4 regions of the Streptomyces sp. NBC_01723 genome follow, and region 1 is predicted to be linked to each of the others. Evidence: riboswitches for the same ligand, from Rfam matches in the RefSeq annotation. Region 1 holds a riboswitch; each other region holds the start of a gene.
The links. Region 1 has a riboswitch for cobalamin ahead of OIE75_RS29180 (energy-coupling factor ABC transporter permease). Riboswitches for the same ligand answer to the same signal wherever they lie in the genome.
Positions count from the first base shown of each region.

Region 1 (2,177 bases):
ACGCGCTGATCACCGGCCGTTCCCCGGCCGAGGCGGCGCTCTCCGGGCAGGCCGCGCTCGCCCAGCTCGCCGCCCACCCGCACGCCTGGTCAGTGGGCGCGCTGATCGCCCTGGTCGCGTGCAAGGGGCTGGCGTGGGGCATCGCCCTGGGCAGCCTGCGCGGCGGTCCGATCTTCCCGTCGCTGCTGTTGGGCACGGCGACGGCCATGGCCTGTTCCGGGCTGCCCGGCTTCGGTGTGACCCCGGCGCTCGCCCTCGGCATCTCCGCCGCGGCGGCCGCCGTGACGGGGCTGCCGCTGTCCAGCGCGGTCCTCGCGGTGCTGCTGACGGGTGGGGACGCGTCCGACCAGATGCCGCTGATCGTCATCGCGTCGGTGGTCTCCTTCGTCGTCTCCCAGGTGGTGCGCCGGACGGAACCGGAGGCGGCCCACGCCCCGGCGACGGGAACGACCGGGTGACGGAGCGCCGCGCCGTGCGGACCCGTTCCACCTGGCGCACCGCCCGGCCCTGGGCCGTACGCGGTTGCGTCGCGGTGGCCGTGGTCGTGGCCTACTTCCTGCTGCCCCTCGACCGTCTGGGGCCGCACCGGCCCGTGCTGAGCTGGGTGCTGTGCGCCCTGCTGCTGGCCGTCGTGGCGGCGCTGCCGCTCCGGCGGATCCACCACGTCCTCGTGGACCGCCCCGAGACCGGGCCCGGCGTGGTCATCACGATGCGCCTACAGCTTCGTCTTCCTCACCGCCGCCGCGACCGCGCTCAGCACGCGGGCGCGCGCCATGGTGGTGCGGCGCACGGACGGGGACCGGACCGGCTGGCGGGGGACGTTTCCGCAGCCCAGGACGGGTGGTCCGGGTACCCGCCGACCGGGGCCCGCTTGTCACCACCCCCGTGGGAGCACTACTGTCGCCACGCCTTGGTGAACGGGAAATCCGGTGTGATGCCGGTGCGGCCCTCGCCACTGTGAATCGGGAAGTCCGGCTCCGGCCCCTCGTGGGCAGCCACTGGGTCCTCGTGACCCGGGAAGGCGTTGCCCGGACTGCGGTACCCGTCAGCCAGGAGACCGGCCAAGGCGCGTCGTCCATCCACGAGGTGCTGGAGAGGGTCTGCTGAGCCATGCACATAGCCGAGGGCTTTCTGCCACCGGCGCACGCGATCGCCTGGGGTGTCGCGTCCGCGCCGTTCGTCGTCCACGGAGTCCGGTCACTCACCCGTGAGGTCAGGGAGCACCCGGAGAGCACGCTGCTCCTCGGCGCCTCCGGTGCCTTCACGTTCGTCCTGTCGGCCCTGAAACTGCCCTCGGTCACCGGGAGCTGCTCCCATCCGACCGGCACCGGTCTGGGCGCCATCCTCTTCCGGCCGCCGATCATGGCGGTACTGGGCACCATCACCCTGCTCTTCCAAGCGCTGCTGCTCGCCCACGGCGGGCTGACCACGCTCGGCGCCAACGTCTTCTCGATGGCGATCGTCGGCCCCTGGGCGGGGTACGGCATCTACCGGCTGCTGCGCCGCTACGACGTGCCGCTGATGGTCGCCGTGTTCTTCGGCGCGTTCGTCGCCGACCTGTCCACCTACTGCGTGACCAGCGTGCAGCTGGCGCTGGCCTTCCCGGACCCGAGCAGCGGATTCCTCGGCGCACTGGGCAAGTTCGGGTCCATCTTCGCCGTCACGCAGATCCCGCTCGCGGTCAGCGAGGGCCTGCTCACGGTGATCGTGATGCGGCTGCTGGTGCAGTCCAGCAAGGGCGAACTGACCCGGCTGGGCGTGCTGCTCACCCGGTCGGGCAGGAACACGTCCGACGAGCAGGAGGCGGTGGCCCGATGACCCGCAACGTGAAGATCAACGCCCTGCTGCTGCTCGCCGTGGCCGCGCTCGCGGTGCTGCCGCTGGTGCTGGGGCTCGGCGACCACAAGGAGGAGCCGTTCGCCGGCGCGGACGCGGAGGCGGAGACGGCGATCACCGAGATCGAGCCGGACTACGAGCCGTGGTTCTCGCCGCTGTACGAACCGCCGTCCGGGGAGATCGAGTCGGCGCTGTTCGCGGTGCAGGCCGCCCTCGGCGCGGGCGTGCTGGCGTACTACTTCGGTGTGCGCCGGGGCCGGCGGCAGGGCGAGGAGCGGGCGGCGGCGGCACTGCGGGACACTCCCGAAGGGGACTGAGTGCTGCCGATCGACGCGGCGGCC
Region 1 covers NZ_CP109171.1:6,273,610-6,275,786, reverse strand. Annotated here, with positions in the region: gene OIE75_RS29185 (chloride channel protein) at 1-458, shown strand, start outside; cobalamin riboswitch at 895-1,080, shown strand; gene OIE75_RS29180 (energy-coupling factor ABC transporter permease) at 1,111-1,818, shown strand; gene OIE75_RS29175 (energy-coupling factor ABC transporter substrate-binding protein) at 1,815-2,153, shown strand; gene cbiQ (cobalt ECF transporter T component CbiQ) at 2,154-2,177, shown strand, end outside.

Region 2 (2,177 bases), 1.9 Mb from region 1:
GGCGAGCGGGTTGCGCAGCAGGGACTGGAGGACGGCGCCGCACACGGCGAGTCCGGCGCCGCACACCGCGGCGAGCAGGGTCCGGGGCAGCCGCAGGTCCCAGACGATGCCGTCGCGGATGGGGGTGACGTCGGCGGCGGGGCCTGCGCCGAGATGGGCGACGATCACGGACCACACGTCGGCCACGCCGATGTCCGCCGGTCCGATGGTGACGGCGACGGCCACGGAGGCGCACAGGGCGACGACGCCGGTCAGCGCCCACAGGGGGTAGGCACGGCGGCCGGCCGTGCGTATGCCCGAGGCCGGCCGCTCCCCGGACGCGGCCCGGTCCTCGGACACGGCCCGGTCCTCGGATGCGGCCCGGTCCTCGGATGGCGCCCGGCTCGCGGACGTCACTGGGTGAGGCCGAACTCGCGCAGCGCGGCCGCCACCTGTTCGACGCCCTCGACGGTGCGGATGGTGGGGTTCATGGCCTGTCCGCTGAGCAGGACGTACCGCTTCTCGCGGACGGCCGTCATGTTCCGGGTGACGGGGTCGGACTCCAGGAACTCGATCTTCTTCGCGGCGGTCTCGGCCGTCTGCGACCTGCGGGTGAGGTCGCCGAGGACGAGCACGTCGGGGTCCCGGTCGGCGACGGTCTCCCAGCCGACCTGCGGCCATTCGTCGTGGGTGTCGTCCATGGCGTTCCTGGCCCCGACCGCGCGGGTCATCACGCCGGGGGCGCCGCAGCAGCCGCCCATGTAGGGCGACGTGGAGTTGGCGAACCAGTACATGAGGGTGACGTCGGAGGCGTCGACGCCGGACGTCGCCTTCTTCACCCGGGACTTCAGGTCGGCGACCAGCTTCTCGCCGCGTTCCTCGACGTCGAACAGCCGGGCCAGGTCGCGGACCTCGCGGTAGACGGTGTCCATGGTGAAGGGCTCGCTGCGGACGCCGTCGCCGTCGCCGCTGTTGTCCTTGCCGACGCAGTCGGACGGGGAGAGGTAGGCCGGCACGCCGAGTTCGCCGAACTGCTCGGGGGCGGCCACTCCCCCGGTGCCGAGGGTGGAGGCGAAGGAGGCGGCCACGAAGTCGGGTTCGGCGTCCAGGACCGTCTCGAAGGACGGCATGTCGTCGGCGAGCCGGGGCACGCCTTCGTTCGCCTTCTCCAGCCCCTTCATGACCGGGTCGGTCCACGTGGCGGTGCCCGCCATGCGGTCGGCCAGGCCGAGGGAGAGCAGGATCTCGGTGGTGCCCTGGTTGAGGGAGACCGCTCGCCGCGGAGGCGCGGCGACCTCGACCTCGCGGCCGCAGTCACGGACGGTGCGCGGGTAGCCGGCCGCCGGGTCCGGCGCGGCGGAGTCGCCGCCGGTGTCCGTCCCGGAACCGCAGCCGGTGGCCAGCAGGGCACCGGCCAGGAGCGGCACCAGGCCGCGGACGGCGCGGCGGGAGGTGGGGAGGCGTCGGAAGCCGACGGGGCGCGCTGCGCGCGAGGAGGCGGGCAAGGGGGATCCTCTGGCGTCGAGGGCTCGTACGCGAAGCCCGTTCGTACGGTGTGTCCCCGCGCCGTACGCGGCGCGGGTGCCAGCAGGTCTTCGGACTCGGGATCGACCGGGCGGGACGCCTTCCCGGGCGGCCTCCGCCGTCCAGTGGCCCGTGTCCCGCCCGTCACCCTCACCGCTGCGCGTCAGCTCCGGATTCGCACCGGATTCCCTGACCCACCAGGTGGGTTCGACTGGCTTCCGCAAGCTACCACAGGGCCCTCGCGCCGCCTGGGGCGGGCGGCTGCCTCACCCGCCCCCGGCGCCGACGCGCCCGACCGCGTCAGCTCTTGGGCATCAGGACGCTGTCGATGATGTAGACGTTGGCGTTGGCGGTCTTGACGTTGCCGCAGACCACGTTGGCGGAGTCGTTGACCTTGTAGACCTCGTCCGAGCCGGAGGTGGTGAGCTTGGACTTCTGCAGGGTGTCGAACGAGCCGTTCTCCAGGTCCTTGGGGGCGAGCTTCTGGCCCACGACGTGGTAGGTCAGGATGTCGGTGAGCATCGCCTTGTCGTTGAGGACCTTGTCCAGGTCGGCCTTCGGAATCTTGGCGAAGGCGTCGTTGGTCGGCGCGAACACCGTGATGTTCTCGGCGTTGTTGAGGGTGTCGACCAGACCCGCCTTCTTCACCGCCGACACCAGCGTGGACAGGGCCG
Region 2 covers NZ_CP109171.1:8,211,414-8,213,590, reverse strand. Annotated here, with positions in the region: gene OIE75_RS38180 (FecCD family ABC transporter permease) at 1-339, opposite strand, end outside; gene OIE75_RS38175 (ABC transporter substrate-binding protein) at 393-1,409, opposite strand; cobalamin riboswitch at 1,549-1,734, opposite strand; gene OIE75_RS38170 (fasciclin domain-containing protein) at 1,804-2,177, opposite strand, start outside.
Region 2: linked by a shared signal. The riboswitch ahead of OIE75_RS38175 (ABC transporter substrate-binding protein) and the one ahead of OIE75_RS29180 (energy-coupling factor ABC transporter permease) in region 1 are both predicted to bind cobalamin.

Region 3 (2,177 bases), 5.7 Mb from region 1:
GGGACAGGTCGTTCACCCAGATGTTGCGGCCGTTGACGATACCCGCGACCAGGCGCTTGCCGGGCAGACCGCCCACGCCGGCCAGGTCCTCCAGGTTGGCCGCGGCGGCCTCGGTGAAGTCCAGCGCCAGTCCCTCGACCGGCGCCTTGGCCAGGACCGGCAGGGCGTCGCCCAGGCGGTCGAAGTACGAGGCGACCAGCAGCCGGGGCCGGTCGGTGAGGGCGCCCAGATCACGGTAGGCGCGGGCGGCGGCGTTGAGTTCGGCCGGCGTGCGGTCCTGGACCAGGGCCGGCTCGTCGAGCTGCACCCACTCCGCGCCGGCCGTGCGCAGGTCGGCGAGGACCCCCGCGTACACCGGCAGCAGTCGGTCGAGGAGGGTGAGGGGCTCGAAGTCGGCGGGGGCGCCGGGCGCCGGCTTGGCGAGGAGCAGGTAGGTGACCGGGCCGACGAGCACCGGGCGGGCCGCCAGACCCAGCGCGAGTGCCTCCCGCAGCTCCGAGACCTGCTTGCCCGAGTCGGCGGTGAACACCGTGTCCGGACCCAACTCCGGCACGAGGTAGTGGTAGTTGGTGTCGAACCACTTGGTCATCTCCAGCGGCGCCACGTCCTGGGTGCCGCGCGCCATGGCGAAGTACCCGTCGAGCGCGTCGGCGGCCACGGCGTCCCGGTGCCGCGCGGGGACGGCGCCGACCATGACGGAGGTGTCCAGCACGTGGTCGTAGTACGAGAAGTCGCCGGTGGGCACCTCGTCGACACCGGCCTCGACGAGCTGACGCCAGTTGCCGGCGCGCAGCCCGGCGGCGGTGGCGTGGAGGGCGTCGGCGGTGACGCGGCCCTTCCAGTAGCCCTCGACGGCCTTCTTCAGTTCCCGGTCGGGGCCCTGGCGCGGATAGCCGTACACGGTGGCGTGCACGGGGGCGGACGTACGGTTCACGGAGATCTCCTTCGCGAGACGAATCCCTGAGATCCCGGCGACGGGACGAGAGCGCGAAGGGTGACGGGAACCCGGCGGCACGAACCGCGCGGGGCGCCGTCGTCCGCCAGGTGTGTACGCCGACCCGCCCACGAGGTCACCGGGATGTCCGCGCACGAGTCGTCCGTACGCGGGCAGTTGGCAGGTCTTCGGACTCGCGGGCACGTCCTCCGGAAGGACACCTACTGGCCGTCGCTTCCCAGGTCCCTCTCACCGGACCCAGTGCGTATGACGGCGGTCGTTCCCACTCACCGCTGCGGGGCAGTCCCGGATTCCCACCGGGTTCCCTCTTGCGACGCATCCCGCCTGGCGGACGGGGCGAACCAGCTGCACCGTTCACCCTACCGGGGCCGGCCCCGGGACCGGCCGGTCCCGTCCGGCATGCGGACGGTGCGACGGGACACGCCGCCGGCGGACTACTGCTGGGCCCAGGTGTTCCGGTCCCGCTCCGGCGTGTCGGCGCGCCGCGGGCAGGCCGTGTCGTGCGCCGAGCCCAGCGAGGTCCACCACACCTCGCAGCAGTCGGCGCCCAGGGCGACGCGGGCGGCGGCGGGTCGGGTGCACTCCGGGCCGTGCACGGCGCCGTCGGAGTGCCGCCAGAAGGCGCAGCAGGGGGCGAGGGGGACCGGCTGCCGGTGAGGCGGGCGGGCCAGGATCTCGGCCCGGCGCGCCAGGACGGTCCGGCGCCGGTGCTCGGCTCCCTCCCGGGCCGCGCACCAGGCCATGACCCCCGCGGCGTACAGACCGGGCAGGGCGAGCCAGGGGTGGTGGCTGCCCCCGTACCAGGCGGCGGCGAGCAGGAGAACGGCGGCGGCACGGCACCCGCGTGCGGTGCGCAGGCTCGGTGTCACAGGAGACTCCCGTGGTCGGCGACGGAGAAGGTCCTCAGGACACCCGTATGCCCGCGGTTCGCGGACCTACGTCCACCAATCGCGCCGGTCCGCGTCCGGGGCGGGCCCTCGGCGGTGTGGAGGGGCGGAAATTCCGTTGCGGGTACCCGCCGACGCCCCCGATTCTGCTCTCATGTCCACCGCCGACCTGCGGCCGGCCACCCTTGCCGACGCGCCCGCCATCACCCAGCTCCTCAACGAGATCGACCGGATCGAGATCGGCCGCCCCGAGACCGACCAGCACACCGTCGAGGCCGACCTGAAGCATCCCGGGACGGATCTGACCCGGGACTCGTGGCTCGCCTTCGACGGCG
Region 3 covers NZ_CP109171.1:541,145-543,321, reverse strand. Annotated here, with positions in the region: gene metE (5-methyltetrahydropteroyltriglutamate--homocysteine S-methyltransferase) at 1-934, opposite strand, end outside; cobalamin riboswitch at 1,097-1,316, opposite strand; gene OIE75_RS02480 (hypothetical protein) at 1,390-1,824, opposite strand; gene OIE75_RS02475 (GNAT family N-acetyltransferase) at 1,997-2,177, shown strand, end outside.
Region 3: linked by a shared signal. The riboswitch ahead of metE (5-methyltetrahydropteroyltriglutamate--homocysteine S-methyltransferase) and the one ahead of OIE75_RS29180 (energy-coupling factor ABC transporter permease) in region 1 are both predicted to bind cobalamin.

Region 4 (2,177 bases), 900 kb from region 1:
TTGCAGACCGCCGTCTCGCCGTCGTCCGTGACCTCCAGGATCTCCGTGCAGAGGTTGGAGGAGTGGATGACGTTGCCCGGCTCGGCCGTCTGGTTGGCGGTGCGGTTGGCGGTGTCCTTGAAGGTCATCCAGCCGTTGCCGGTCTGCGCGAGGGTGCGCATCATGCGGCCGTACAGCTCACGGGCGGGCAGGGTCCTGCGGGCGAGCCCGGCGGCCTCGGCCGCGCGGTAGGCCGCGTCGAACTCCGCGCCGTACAGGTCGGTCAGCTCGGGCACGTCGGCGGGCGAGAACAGCGACCACTGGCCGTCGGCGTCCACGCGGCGCATGAACTCGTCCGGGATCCAGTGCGCCAGGTTCAGGTTGTGCGTGCGGCGGGCGTCCTCGCCGGTGTTGTCCCGCAGCTCCAGGAACTCCTCGATGTCCGCGTGCCAGGTCTCCAGGTAGACAGCCGCCGCGCCCTTGCGCCGGCCGCCCTGGTTCACGGCCGCCACCGAGGCGTCCAGCGTCTTCAGGAACGGGACGATGCCGTTGGAGTGCCCGTTGGTGCCGCGGATCAGCGAACCCCGGGAGCGGACGCGGGAGTAGGCGATGCCGATGCCGCCGGCGTGCTTGGAGAGCCGGGCGACCTGGTGGAGGCGGTCGTAGAGGGAGTCCAGCTCGTCCTTGGGGGAGTCGAGGAGGTAGCAGGACGACATCTGGGCGTGCCGGGTGCCCGAGTTGAACAGGGTGGGGGAGGAGGGCAGGTAGTCGAGGCGGCTCATCAGGCCGTAGAGCGCGGTGACCTCGTCCACGGAGCGTGCGCCCGCCTCTGAATCGGACAGAGTGTCCTCGGCGAGGCCGGCGGCGACCCGCAGCATGAAGTGCTGGGGCGTCTCGACGACCTTGCGGGTGATCGGGTGCCGCAGCAGGTAGCGGCTGTGCAGGGTGCGCAGTCCGAAGTAGCCGAAGCGGTCGTCGGCGGCCCGGTCGATCGTCGCGTCCAGCCGGTCCGCGTGCTGCCGCACGAACTCGGCGGTGCGGTCGGCGATCAGGCCCTCGCGGTGGCCGGTGGCGACCGACTCGGTGAAGGACGTGACGCCCTGGGAGGCGGCCTCCGCGCGGATGCCGATGGTCAGCAGCCGGGCGGCGAGGCGGGAGTAGACCGGGTCCTCGGAGATGAGACCGGCCGCCGCCTCCGTGGCCAGCTCGCGCAGCTCGGCCTCGTCCGCGTGGGCGGACCGGCCGCGCAGCGCGGCGGCGGCGACCCGGCCGGGGTCGGCGTCGGGGAGGTCGGCGGTCAGCGCGGTCAGGGTCCGCAGCAGGGCGGCACCGGGTCCGTCGGACTCCTCGGTCACCGGCATCGCTGAAGTCGTCACCGGGGTCGCTGCGGCCGGATCGGCTGGCGCGATGGTCACGTGGGGCACTCCCTCGCTCGGCACGGGGCCTGGCGGAGGGCAGGGGGCAGCACACGAGCGCACGCGGCGTCGCGTCCACCGGCCCACTCCACGAGGCCCGGACGTCATGGCACCCGGGCCGGGAGGCCGGGCGCACTGTCGGCAGGTCCTCGGACTGAGGCACGCGTGCACGTACGTCCGAGAACGTACGGATACACGCATGTACACCGTTGCGGGACAGTTCCGGATTCACACCGGATTCCCCTGCGGCGACAGCGAGCACGAGCATACATCTTGTGCCGGGCTCCGCCAGCACCCCCAGATGTTGTGTCCGTCAGCGTGCCGGGGTGGTGTCAGAGCGTCAGTTCGTAGGTGAGGAGGGTGATGTCGTCCAGCTCCGGCAGGGGGTTCCAGTCGCGGTCCGGCGTGCGGGTGAAGCCCAGGCGCGCGTAGATGCGGTGGGCGGTGCGCATGGCGGCCTGGGTGGACAGCACGACGCGCGCGCAGCCCTCCACGGACCGGGCGCGGTCGACGCAGGCCCGCACGAGCGCCTCGCCGGTCCCGCGTCCGCGTGCCTCGCGGGCGACGGCGAGCATGCGTATCTCGGCCTCACCGGGCCGGGCGATGTCCGCCATGGGTCCGCCGGAGGGCACGAAGGTCACGCCGCCGAGCACCACGCCGTCCGCCGCGGCGACCAGCACCTCGGCGGCCGCCGCCCGCTTGGCCACGGCGCGCAGCTCGTGCAGGTACGCGTCGGCCTCCCCGAAGTCGAGGAGGCCGTCGCGCAGGTAGGCCTGTGCGGTG
Region 4 covers NZ_CP109171.1:5,374,844-5,377,020, forward strand. Annotated here, with positions in the region: gene OIE75_RS25060 (ribonucleoside-diphosphate reductase subunit alpha) at 1-1,394, opposite strand, end outside; cobalamin riboswitch at 1,518-1,662, opposite strand; gene OIE75_RS25065 (GNAT family N-acetyltransferase) at 1,727-2,177, opposite strand, start outside.
Region 4: linked by a shared signal. The riboswitch ahead of OIE75_RS25060 (ribonucleoside-diphosphate reductase subunit alpha) and the one ahead of OIE75_RS29180 (energy-coupling factor ABC transporter permease) in region 1 are both predicted to bind cobalamin.